4 regions of the Anaerosalibacter sp. Marseille-P3206 genome follow, and region 3 is predicted to be linked to each of the others. Evidence: riboswitches for the same ligand, from Rfam matches in the RefSeq annotation. Region 3 holds a riboswitch; each other region holds the start of a gene.
The links. A riboswitch is a leader RNA that binds a small molecule or an ion and turns the genes downstream of it on or off. The one in region 3 is predicted to bind cobalamin.
Positions count from the first base shown of each region.

Region 1: another riboswitch for cobalamin. It lies ahead of BQ9840_RS06535 (sirohydrochlorin cobaltochelatase); the one in region 3 lies ahead of sucC (ADP-forming succinate--CoA ligase subunit beta).
Region 2: another riboswitch for cobalamin. It lies ahead of BQ9840_RS09070 (CGGC domain-containing protein); the one in region 3 lies ahead of sucC (ADP-forming succinate--CoA ligase subunit beta).
Region 4: another riboswitch for cobalamin. It lies ahead of BQ9840_RS04005 (FUSC family protein); the one in region 3 lies ahead of sucC (ADP-forming succinate--CoA ligase subunit beta).

Region 1 is NZ_FUHM01000002.1:1,050,230-1,053,447, forward strand. It holds gene BQ9840_RS06525 (ABC transporter ATP-binding protein) at 1-377, opposite strand, end outside; gene BQ9840_RS06530 (iron chelate uptake ABC transporter family permease subunit) at 403-615, opposite strand; gene BQ9840_RS06535 (sirohydrochlorin cobaltochelatase) at 637-1,407, opposite strand; cobalamin riboswitch at 1,518-1,693, opposite strand; gene BQ9840_RS06540 (SNF2 helicase associated domain-containing protein) at 1,790-3,218, opposite strand, start outside.
Region 2 is NZ_FUHM01000002.1:1,619,633-1,622,850, forward strand. It holds gene BQ9840_RS09065 (caspase family protein) at 1-1,485, opposite strand, end outside; cobalamin riboswitch at 1,857-2,043, shown strand; gene BQ9840_RS09070 (CGGC domain-containing protein) at 2,157-2,477, shown strand; gene BQ9840_RS09075 (ABC transporter substrate-binding protein) at 2,499-3,218, shown strand, end outside.
Region 3 is NZ_FUHM01000002.1:2,268,438-2,271,655, forward strand. It holds gene pepF (oligoendopeptidase F) at 1-508, shown strand, start outside; cobalamin riboswitch at 618-809, shown strand; cobalamin riboswitch at 930-1,108, shown strand; gene sucC (ADP-forming succinate--CoA ligase subunit beta) at 1,229-2,389, shown strand; gene sucD (succinate--CoA ligase subunit alpha) at 2,403-3,218, shown strand, end outside.
Region 4 is NZ_FUHM01000002.1:555,771-558,988, reverse strand. It holds gene pepT (peptidase T) at 223-1,434, shown strand; cobalamin riboswitch at 1,441-1,629, shown strand; gene BQ9840_RS04005 (FUSC family protein) at 1,654-2,163, shown strand; gene BQ9840_RS04000 (AzlC family ABC transporter permease) at 2,337-3,086, shown strand; gene BQ9840_RS03995 (AzlD domain-containing protein) at 3,079-3,218, shown strand, end outside.

The sequences.
Region 1 (3,218 bases), 1.2 Mb from region 3:
TTATCTCTATGTTCTTCTAACTCCATAGCAACAAGAAGTTCATCTATTAAATCTTTATAGTCCTTTATTTTGAATAGTTTAGCAGCAAAAACTAGATTCTCATATGCTGTTAGTTCTTTGTCTAAATTGGTATATTGGGGAACAACCCCTAATCTCTTTTTTATTTGCATATTATCCCTAGACATAACTTGTCCATCTATTCTCAATACCCCTGTTGTAGGTTTTAATAATCCTGTAAGCATATTGATAAGGGTACTTTTACCTGCTCCATTGGGTCCAAGAAGGCCTAAAAATTCTCCCTCTTTAATCGTTAAGCTCACATTTCCTACAGCAGTAAAATCCCCAAACTTTTTAGTCACACCATCTATTTCAATCAAACAAATCACATCCATCCTTTATTAATTAACATCTCCTCACCTTTTCGGGTATAAAATAAAGACCTACCACACTAACTGCACTTCCTGCAAGTAAAGATGAAAGAATAATAAACATAAATCTAGTCCTCTCAACATTAAGACCAAGGCCAGTAGCCACTTCATCTCCCAACATCAAAATATTTAATTTGCTTGGTAAAAGCATTACCAACACAATTCCAACTGCAGCATATGGAAACAATATCTCTTCTGGCAGAATTGCTTAAATCATATCCTTCAAATGAGAAACAAATATTTCTTGTACAGCTTCATTTTCCCCTAAACCATTAAGATAAGTTTCTACTTCAAATCCTTCACTTAAAAGAATACTCTTCCAAGAATCTTCCTCATCTCCAGCCATATCATTAGTTGCATGATCCCCTGCCACGAGCATAAATGGTTTCAAAACAATCTTTTTAATATTCTTTTCTTTCAAAATAGGAACTATATCCATAATAGTTTTACTTCCTTCCACTGTAGCAATATAAGCATTTTCAATATTCTTTTCTCTTAACTTTTCTTCAAGTATAGAATAAGACTCATCACTCACATGGTCAGTTCCATGACCCATAAATATCACTGCTTCATCATCACTAATTTTCCCAATATTAAGTGCTTCCACTACTCTTTCATAATCCCTATCATCAGACAATAATGGTTTCCCAACTTTAATATCTATACTGCTATTCTCTTTAAAGTCAGCAATTTGTTTTTGCATCTTCTCATATTCATGCCCAGGTATTATATGAAGAGATTGTACATATATCTCGTCAAATTCATCTTCCTTCAACTTGTCCAAAGCTTCAGCTACATTATCAATAACAAGCTTGTCTCTTTTTTTAAGAATATTTATAACCATCTGAGATGTAAAAGCCCTCCTCACATCGCAGTCTTTAAATTCATCTCTAATCCTATTCTCTACACTTTCAATACATTTCTTCCTAGTATCCTCATAAGTAGTTCCAAAGCTAACAACAAGAATTCCCTTTTTCATCTTATCCCTCCGTAGTTTGATTTTAAAAATAAAAAAGCCCTAACCTTCAGGTTAGGGTATTTTTTGACATAAATACACAATAAAAACAAGTAACGACTTCCCTCCGAAGGTTTACTAAAAAAGCAATAGGCAGGTCTCCTGACTTGTGTTTCATCCTACTCTCAACGCCTTCCCAGTTAAGCCAGTGGCAACAAGTTGATTTCATCACACTTACAGTAGCGGGGGCTGTATCGGATTTTAACCGATTTCCCTTTTAATCAAATGAACCTCATACTTTTTCATTATTCGATTTTATCCATTTATATATTATCATATAAGATTTTTTTGTTCAATTAATTTTTGTGTTTTTTTTGACAATGGTAGAAAACCTACATTTAATTCCCTATATATCAAATAAATATTTTATTTCCTCTTCACTTAATTTTGATACCAAAGTTTCTCCTTCTGTTATTACCTTGTCTATCATTTCTTTTTTTGATTCTTGAAGTTTAAATATCTTTTCCTCAATAGTCCCCTTGGTTATAAGTTTAATCACTTGAACTGTATTCTTCTGACCAATTCTATAAGCTCTATCTGTAGCTTGATCTTCAACAGCAGGATTCCACCAAGGGTCAAAATGAATAACCATATCTGCTCCTGTTAAATTAAGACCAGTACCTCCAGCTTTTAGCGAAATTAAAAACACATCTCCCTTTCCTCCATTGAAGTCTTTTACTAACTTACCTCTTTCCTTAACATCAGTAGAACCATCTAAATACATATATTCAATATGATTTTTTGCCAACACATCTTTTATAAGGTGTAACATACTAGTAAATTGAGAAAACAACAATATCCTATGTCCACTTTCAATAGCATCAACTAATATCTCTTCTAGTGAATCAAGTTTCCCACTACTAGCACTATAATTTTCAATAAACATTCCCGGATGACAACAAATTTGTCTTAATCTTGTAAGACCTGCTAGTATCTTTATTTGACTTCTATTAAAACCACTAACATTTATTTCTTCTTCAATTTCTCCTTTTATAGCTTGTAAATAAGCAAGGTAAATTTTTCTTTGCTCTACCGTCATATCTACTACAATTTGTTGTTCTATCTTATCTGGAAGTTCTTTTAGTACATCTTTTTTAAGCCTTCTCAAAATAAATGGCCTTATATGATTGTTTAAATCCCTAAGTGCACTTCCATCTTTGTCTCTTACAATAGGCTTTTCGTACTTTTCAATAAATTTCCCATGGGAAAGTAAATATCCAGGCATAAGATAATCAAATATAGACCAAAGTTCTGTAAGAGAATTCTCCATTGGTGTTCCTGTTAGAGCAAAATAATTCTTCGCCTTTATTCTCTTTACTGTTCTGGCATTTAATGACTTAGGATTCTTAATATGTTGAGCCTCATCTAATACAACATATCTAAAAGAAAAATCCTTGTAAAGTTCTAAATCCTTTCTAATAAGTGGATAAGAGGTAACAACAACATCATAATTCTCCATATCCTTAACCATTTGAGTTCTTTCACTTTTGCTACCTGACACTACCAATACTTTAAGTTTGGGTGCAAACTTTTCTATTTCAGATTCCCAATTGTATATTACTGAACTAGGTGCTACAACCAATGAAGGCCTTGAGCCATTTTCTTCAACTTCAGATAATAAAAATGTAATAACTTCAAGAGTCTTTCCTAATCCCATATCATCAGCTAAAATTCCACCAAATCCATAATTAGATAGTACCTTTAACCACTTAAAACCAAATCTTTGGTAATCTCTAAGAACTCCTTCTAGCCCTACTGGAATTTCAAAATCCATA
Region 2 (3,218 bases), 650 kb from region 3:
TGCATTTAAAAGGCTTTCAAATTCTTTAGTAGTTAAAGGTTCACTGTTAAATGCTACATAGTTTACATTAAAGTTTTCTTCTATTAAGTCTACTGTGAATTGTATTATTAGATTTCCATAAACACCATTTTTTTTGACCATCCCATTAAATTCGACTACATGTGTATCTTCATTGGAGTAGAAATATTCCCAAGCGGGATTATAAAAGTAGTTGTCAAAGGCCTCTCGTATAGTTGGATATGAATGATTAGTGAAATGGCCATTTTGAACAAAATCTAAACATGTATTTTCATAATCTATTATACCTTCTACTGTGAAAAAAGAGGCTAATACTTTATCTTTAAGTCTATGTCCTCTTTGTGAGTATATATTGTCTTCGATTACTATAGTATACTGGGAATTGTAATCATAGTTTTTTAAAGGAGTAATAGTAATGTTTTGTTCATCAGAGCTTATTTTAGCATCTGTTGGGAATTTATTGCCATTAGAATCTAATATATATATATTATCTTCCAATGCATCTTTATTTAATTTCATGTTAAATTTAATATTCCATGCCTTATTAAGAGGAATATCATAAGAGGTTTTCCAAGTAATTATATTTTCAGGAGAAGCTTTTTTTATAGTAGAGCCAATTATAAAGTTGTCACCAATAGGATATGTTTGGACATTACTTGTTCTTACGTTATTCATAGTATAGTAATAAATTTCTTGTAGAGTTACATTACCATCATAGTTACCATCAGCTAGAAAATTGCCATTATATCCATTGCCCATTACAAAAGCTCTAGTGAATTCTCCTCCCCACCCCCAACTATCTGAAAAATTATATTCATAGGAATATTGATTTATTGAAGCTGCTGTAATAACTTTGTATTTACTATCTGTTAAGTAGCTTCGGCTTTTTATTTTTGTAAAGGCATCTAAAATAGATTGATTATAATTTTTTAGATAATCTTCTTCTGTATAGTTGTTTTCAGACATTGTTCCAAAGCTCTTATTTATGAATCCTCCTGAGTGACAACTATCTAATATCACTACAATTGTCCCAGGTATATTTCTTAGTTCTTTTTCTAATTCATGAACGCTTAAACCATATTCATCTACTCCTATTAAATAGGATGTATTATTTGAAATATCATATGCACCGTGGCCTGAATAGTATAGGTAGGAAACATCTCTTGGTTTAGCGTCTTTAAATGCTTCTCTAATACTATTTATTATCTCATCTTTTGTTAAATTTTGATTCTTTATTATACTAGTGAAAGGTGTATTGTTTGTTCCAAAGTAATTAAAAGTAAGAGCATTTTCAACTCTTATTAAGTCGTTTGATGGACCATTGAGGTTTTCAGAAGTTTGATAATTACTATTACCTATTAGTAAAGCTCTGTAGGTTGGAGTTTCAATTCCATAGCTTACAGTTGGTACAAAACTAAGTAATAAAACAAATGCTAATATTGTAATTATAGTATTTTTTTTAATCAAATTATCTCCCCCTTGTATAAATATGTTTGCAGAATAATGTTATATTTATATATTCGATAAATAAAAAAAAACTCCTTCTATAAAGTAGGAGTTTTAATATGTAAAGGCAAGCTATAAGCTTGCCTCAGTTGTAGACAGAACTGCTATTAGTCTAAAGGTTGAGTGCTATGTCAACCTTCAAATATATAATATAAAAATATTAAAAACAATTCAATGATATATATTTGGCTAATGTTCATAGATTTGTTATGGAGACTAAATAAAACCATGCTGCGACATAAGGTGAGACAGTAGGGAAGGTTTTTTTGTCGCAAAACTTACGGTACTTGGGCTTGACAAATCTTTAACCACCTAGTAAAATTTAACTGTCAATTTAATAGTTTAAAATAGGTTCTATTAATTTTTAATTTGTAGATTAAAAGGGAAGTTGGGTGAAAATCCCACACGGTCCCGCCGCTGTAATAGAGTAGTTTTTTCAATATGCCACTGGGAAACTGGGAAGGCTGAAAAAACAATGAGGCTTAAGTCAGAACACCTGCCTATTTTATATTACTATACTTTACGGACGATAAAGGGGGTAAATAAAATGGTTTATAGACATTCTCTATGAGCAATCCTTTGTTGTGTGTATTAAAGGATTGTTTTTTTATTAAATTTAATTAGGGGGAAATATGAAAATAGCAATTGGAATATGTGAAAAAATTAATGGTATATGTACAACTATGGGATGTTTCAGGGCTTATAATAATAAAGAAAAACATTTTTCCCAATATAAGAATATAGATACTGAAATTATGTCTTTCTTTACTTGTGATATTTGCTCTAAAAATACTAAGGAAAATATAATAAATATAGCAGAAAAATTAAAAGAAAATGGAGTTGATAAACTTCATCTAGGAGTTTGTATAGTTAAATGTGAAGCTAATAGATTAGACGAAATAAAGGAGATTTTTGAATCAAAGGGTATTCAGATTATCGAAGGTACTCATTAAAACACATAAGGAGAGGATAGCATGAAAAAGTTTTTAAGTTTGTTTTTAGCTATAATTATGATTTTTGGAGTTACTGGATGTAGTAAGGAATCTGATGTTAAGGAAAATGTTTCTACAGTTGCTCAAGAGTCTATGGAAGAGTCAGAAAATAATAATGAATCTCACTATCCAGTAACTATAAAGACGTATAATTATTCTGCTGAACCTGTGGAGATTACATTTGAAAAGTCACCAGAAAGGGTTTTGGCTGTATATCAAAATTCTATTGAAACATTATTAGCATTAGGATTGGAAGATAGAATTGTTGCTACAGCTGGATTAGATCATGAAGTAAAAGACGAATACAAAGAAGCTTTTGAAAAAGTTAAATATTATGAAAATAGACCTACAAAAGAGGAAGTTCTTGCAATGGAACCTGACTTTATACTAAGCTGGTATTCTCTATTTGGTGAAAAGAATTTAGGAGATGTTGATTTTTGGCATGAAAGAGGGATTAACACCTATATGGCACAGAATAGTGGTGTTGTACAACCTAATTCCTTAGAAAACGAATATGAAGATATTTTAAATATGGGTAAAATTTTTGATGTTGAAGATAAAGCAAATGAAATAGTTAACAACATGAAAGATGAAATAGAAAAAGCTAAAAATTTTGCAAAAGATAAAGATCCAGTAAAAACTGTTATCTTAGAAATTGGTGGAGATAATGTATTTAGAATCTATGGAGAAGATAGTATAGGA
Region 3 (3,218 bases):
TCATATGCTTAAAAATGCAAAAGATAATAGTGAAAAATTGTATTTACTAAATCATTATTTAGACCAATTTAAAGGTACTATTTATAGGCAAGCTATGTTTGCAGAATTTGAAAGAGATATCCATGAATATGTTGAAAATGGAGGCGCACTAACAGCAGATTACTTATGTGATAGTTATAAAAAATTAAATGAAAAATACTATGGTCCTGATATGGTAATTGACGATGAAATAGCAATGGAATGGGCTAGAATACCTCATTTTTATTACAATTACTATGTGTTCCAATATGCAACTGGTTTTTCATCTGCAATTTCGCTATCAGAGAAAATACTAAAAGAAGGTAGTGAAGCTGTAGATAGATATATAGAGTTTTTAAGTAGCGGAGATTCAGATTATGCAATAAATGTACTTAAGAGAGCAGGAGTAGATATGACTACTAGCGAACCAATAGATAAGGCGTTGAAATTATTTGGTAAGTTAGTTGATGAAATGGATAAATTAATTTAGTATAAAAGGAGACCATTAGGTCTCCTTTTTCAAAATAATTATAATATTGACAAAGTGATTTATTTAGCATAAACTAGAGTTGGTTAGTGAAATAGTTATATGAAAATTAAATACCGTTATGTTTATAAGTTTATTTATATAATTAATAGGGAAGTTGGGTGAAAAGCCCACGCAGCCCCCGCTACGGTAAGTATTTCTTCATTATGATTGAAGAGTGTTTATCAATATGCCACTGGATTTTTCTGGGAAGGCGATAAACATATACTAAGCCCGGAGACCTGCTTATAAACAGTTTGCATTTTTCGGTGGGAAAAATAGTAACAATATGTTGTAGGACTTTGTGTTTATATATAAAGTTTATATATTTGTGTATTTTTCTGCCGTTAAAAATTTAACGGTTTTTTATATTTTTTGATACAAAATTAAATAAGAGGCTATTGGTGTAATAAAAATACTTAAAAGGGAAGTTTGGTGAAATTCCGACACGGTCCCGCCACTGTAATAGATAGAAGCTTATCAAAACCACTGTGCATGAGCATGGGAAGGTGAAAGATTCGTTATTCTTAAGTCAGGAGACCTGCCAATAGTAGCAATGCTGTTTATTACTCACGAGGATGAGGAGGTGTTATTAAATTAGTAGAGTTATCTACTTGTTAATTATGCCTTTCTGCCTTTAGAAAGGTTTTTTTGTGTGAAAATTAAAAGGAATGGAGGATTAATATGAATATTCATGAATACCAAGCAAAGGAAATATTAAATGAATATGGGATACAGGTTCCAAGGGGGCAAGTAATATTTACTCCTGAAGAAGCTTTTAAGGCGGCATGGAGAATAGAAAGCGATGTAGCAGTTGTAAAAGCACAGATTCATGCAGGTGGTAGAGGAAAAGCTGGAGGAGTAAAAATAGCAAAGAGTATTGATGATGTAATGCTTCATGCAAATGAACTATTAGGGAAAAAACTAGTTACTCACCAAACAGGACCTGAAGGCAAAGAGGTAACACGACTATTGATCGAAGAAGGCTGCGATATAAAAAAAGAATATTATATAGGACTTACTTTGGATAGAGGCACATCTAGGATTGTTTTAATTGCATCTGAAGAGGGAGGAACCGAGATTGAAAATGTAGCTAAAGAGATGCCAGATAAGATATACAAAGAAATAATAGATCCTGTTATTGGATTGACTCCTTTTCAAGCACGTCGCATTGGTTTTAATATTAATATTTCTAAAGAGCTTATGCAGCAATTTGTAGAGTTGTTACTAAATTTGTATCGTTGTTTTGTAGATAAAGATTGTACTATTGCAGAAATTAATCCTCTAGTAGTTACTGAAGATGGAAGAGTAATGGCATTAGATGCGAAAATGAATTTTGATTCCAATGGGTTGTATCGTAATAAAGATATATTAGATTATAGAGATTTAGAAGAGGAAGATGAAAAAGAAATTGAAGCTTCAAAATATGATCTTTCTTATGTATCACTAGATGGCAATATTGGTTGTCTGGTAAATGGCGCAGGTTTAGCAATGTCAACAATGGATATTATAAAATATTATGGTGGAGAACCAGCAAATTTCCTAGATGTTGGTGGTGGTGCCACAGAGGAAAATGTTAAAGCGGCGTTTAAGATTATTCTTTCAGATAAACGCGTAAATGGAATATTTGTTAATATCTTTGGAGGAATTATCAAATGTGATGTAATTGCAAATGGGATTGTTGAAGCTTGCAAGGATATAAAGGTCAAAGTGCCTATTGTAGTTAGATTGGAAGGTACTAATGTTGATGAAGGAATAGAAATACTTAACAATTCAGGATTAAATATTGTTACTGCAAATTCAATGGGTGAAGGTGCTAAGAAAATTGTTGAATTAGTAAAGTGAGGAGGGAATTTTTATGAGTATATGGGTTAATAAGGATACATTGGTAATTGTACAGGGGATAACTGGTTCAACTGCTAGTTTTCATACAAAGGAAATGTTGGATTATGGAACAAAAATAGTAGGTGGTGTTACTCCAGGTAAGGGTGGAACAAAAGTACAAGGAGTTCCAGTGTTTAATACGGTTAAAGAAGCTGTAGAAGAAACTAATGCAAGCGTTTCTGTTATTTATGTTCCTGCTCCTTGGGCTCCAGATGCAATAATTGAAGCAGTTGATGCTAAGTTGGATATGGTTGTTTGTATTACTGAACATATACCAGTGCAGGATATGGTAAAAGTTAAGAGATATATGGAAGGAAAGAAAACTCGTTTAATAGGGCCTAATTGTCCGGGAATAGTTATACCAGAGGAATGTAAAATTGGAATAATGCCTGGATATATTCACAAAAGAGGTCATGTAGGGATAGTATCACGTTCTGGAACCTTGACTTATGAAGCTGTTTATCAATTAAGCCAAAAGGGAATTGGACAGTCTGCAGCTGTTGGTATTGGTGGAGATCCCATAAATGGAACGAATTTTATAGATGTTTTAAAGGCATTCAATGAAGATGAAGATACCAATGCAGTTATTATGATTGGTGAAATAGGAGGTACTGCAGAGGAAGAAGCAGCGCTATGGATCAAAGAAAACATGTCAAAACCTGTAGTAGGATTTATAGCTGGTGCCACAGCACCAAAAGGTAAGCGTATGGGCCATGCTGGAGCAATTATTTCAGGAGGCAAGGGAACAGCAGATGAAAAAATAAGAATGATGAAGAAATGTGGAATAGAA
Region 4 (3,218 bases), 1.7 Mb from region 3:
TCCTTTTGGTTAAATTCTTAATAAGAGTTATGCTTGTTATTATATTAATATACCAATAAATGTAGATTATAAACATTAAAAAAGATATTTTCAATATTATGTAATTTTAAAAATGTTCTTTGTGTTTTTGTATGGACATAAAACAAGGTTAAATATATACTAGTATATAAGGAAGCAACAGTGACGAAATAAAAAGAATTACAAAATTCAAGGAGGGATAGTATGGATAAGGTTATTGATAGATTCAAAAGATATATTGCAGTAGATACAAAATCTGATGAAAATAGTAGTACTTGTCCAAGTACAAAAGGACAATTAGAACTGGGGGCTTTATTAGTAGAAGAATTAAAGGAAATAGGTCTTAAAGATGTAAAACAAGATAAAAATGGATATATATATGCTACACTTAAATCAAACATTGACAAAAAGGTACCAACAATAGGATTTATATCACATTTAGATACTAGTCCTGATTTGGATGGTAAATGTACAAATCCAAATATTTTCACGTATGAAGGCGGAGATATTAAATTAAATGATAAGTATACTATGACACAAAAGGAGTTTCCATTTTTAAAGGATCTTGAAGGTAAAGAACTTATTACTACAGATGGGACAACTTTATTAGGTGCAGATGATAAAGCTGGAGTGGCTGAAATCATTAGTGCCATGGAATACTTGATACTAAATCCTGAAATTAAACATGGAGATATCAAAGTTGGCTTTACACCTGATGAGGAAATAGGAAGAGGAGCAGATTTATTTGATGTAGAAGGATTTGGAGCAGATTTTGCTTATACTGTTGATGGAGGACCATTAGGTGAACTAGAATATGAAAACTTTAATGCAGCAAGTGCAAAGGTAGAAATTGAAGGACAAAATGTTCATCCTGGTTCAGCAAAAAATGTAATGATAAATTCTCTAAGAATTGCAATGGAACTTGATAGTATGTTGCCAGTAAATCAAAAACCAGAGTATACAGAAGAATATGAAGGCTTTTATCTATTGTGTGATATGAATGGTAGTGTAGAACATACTGTTTCAGATTATATTATTAGAGATCATTTCATGGATAAATTTGAAGAGAAGAAAGAACATTTTAAAAAAGTAGTTAATTTCCTAAATGAAAAATATGGAAACATTATTACCGTGGAAATAAAAGACAGTTATTATAATATGAAAGAAAAAATAGAGCCACATATGGAAATTATAGACCTTGCTAGAGACTCCATGCTAGAACTTGGAATCAAACCTCAAATTCAGCCTATTAGAGGCGGTACAGATGGAGCAAGACTTTCCTATATGGGTTTACCATGTCCTAATCTCTTTACAGGAGGGTATAACTTCCATGGAAGATTTGAATTGATACCAACAGAATCTATGAAGTTGGCAACTCAGTTGATTGTAAAGATTATTGAAAATAATGCTAAATAGATAAAATTTAATATGTTGACTATTGGTACAATCTAATACTATTAAATTGTTTAAAAGGGAAATTTGGTGAAATTCCGATACGGTCCCGCCACTGTAATAGATAGAACCTTACTTATACCACTGTACATTAGTATGGGAAGGTGTAAGGTTTGCAATTCTTAAGTCAGGAGACCTGCCAATAGAAAAACGCTGTTTATTACTCACGAGGATGGGGAGGTGTTGTTTGTTATAATTATGGAAAAAACTATGGAAAAGAAAAACAAAAAAATCAAATTTCTAGGTATGAGAGTAATAAAAACAGTTATTGCAGTATACTTGTGTTTTTTAATAAGTTTCATTAGAAAGACATCGCCTTTTTATTCTGCAATAGCTTCAATATTATGCATGCAAAATAGTCATGATAATAGTTTTAAAGTAGGAAAAAATAGAATGATTGGAACAATAATTGGTGGACTATATGGGCTGCTAGTTATAGTAGGTATTGACTATATTAATGTTGAGTTATTTAGTCCTATTTATTATTTAATTTTAAGTTTGTTTTTGATTCCAATTATATATACAAATGTTTATTGCAAAACTGCTAGTTCAACTTATATTAGTTGTGTAGTCTTTTTAAGTATTACAGTATCTCATATAGGAGATGCATCACCAACTATTTTTGCATTAAATAGGATAATTGATACATTAATAGGAATATTAATTTCTCTTTTAATAAATAAAACACTTTAAATTATTTTATAAGGCAATCCAAACATTCCCTTAAACTGCAAGTTTAAGGGAATGTTTTTTTATTATAAAGAGAATAATAAGGATTTTTGTCAAAAATACTGTTATTTTTCTATAATTTTTGTTACAATGGAGTTTGTGAATTAAAATACAATATATGAAAGGAAGGTGTAGTTTTGAATAATTTCTATAGTTTAAGAGACAATCGAGTTATTTCTAAGAAAGAAAAAAGCAAATCTGATTTTTTAAAAGGTGCAAAAGATGGACTACCTATCACACTAGGGTATATTCCTGTTGCTTTTACATTTGGCATGATGGCAGTTAATGGGGGTATACCTATTTGGATGGCAATTTTGATATCATTAACAAATCTTACATCTGCAGGACAATTTGCAGGAGCCAATTTAATTATAGCTAATGCTTCCATTTTCGAAATTACATTAACTACATTTGTAATAAATGTACGTTATATGCTAATGTCATTATCTCTTTCTCAGAAAATTTCACCTGAAACATCTTTGGCAAAGAGATGTATAATGGCTTTTGGAATTACAGATGAGATTTTTACAGTTGCATCCTTAGAAGAAAAAGAGATTACTTTTTCCTATATGATGGGATTAACTGTTTGTCCTTATTTTGGATGGGCTTTAGGTACTACATTAGGAGCAATGATAACTTCATTATTGCCAGAATCATTGCAAAGTTCAATGGGAATAGCATTATATGCAATGTTTATTGCACTTATTGTTCCATCAGCCAAAAAATCTAAATCCGCATTAATTGTTGTAATAGTTGCAGTATTAATGAGTTGTACTTTTGAATTGTTACCAAGTATGAAAATAATTTCAGGAGGATGGAGTATAATCATTACTACTGTTATAGCAGCAACTATAGGAGCAATACTTTTCCCAAGAAAGGATGATTAATTTGAGTAAAAAACTAATAGCAGTAATCATGATGGCTGCAGTTACATATTTAATACGAGTTATTCCAATAGCAATTTGTAGGACTAAAATAAAATCAAGATTTATAAAATCTTTTTTATACTACATACCCTT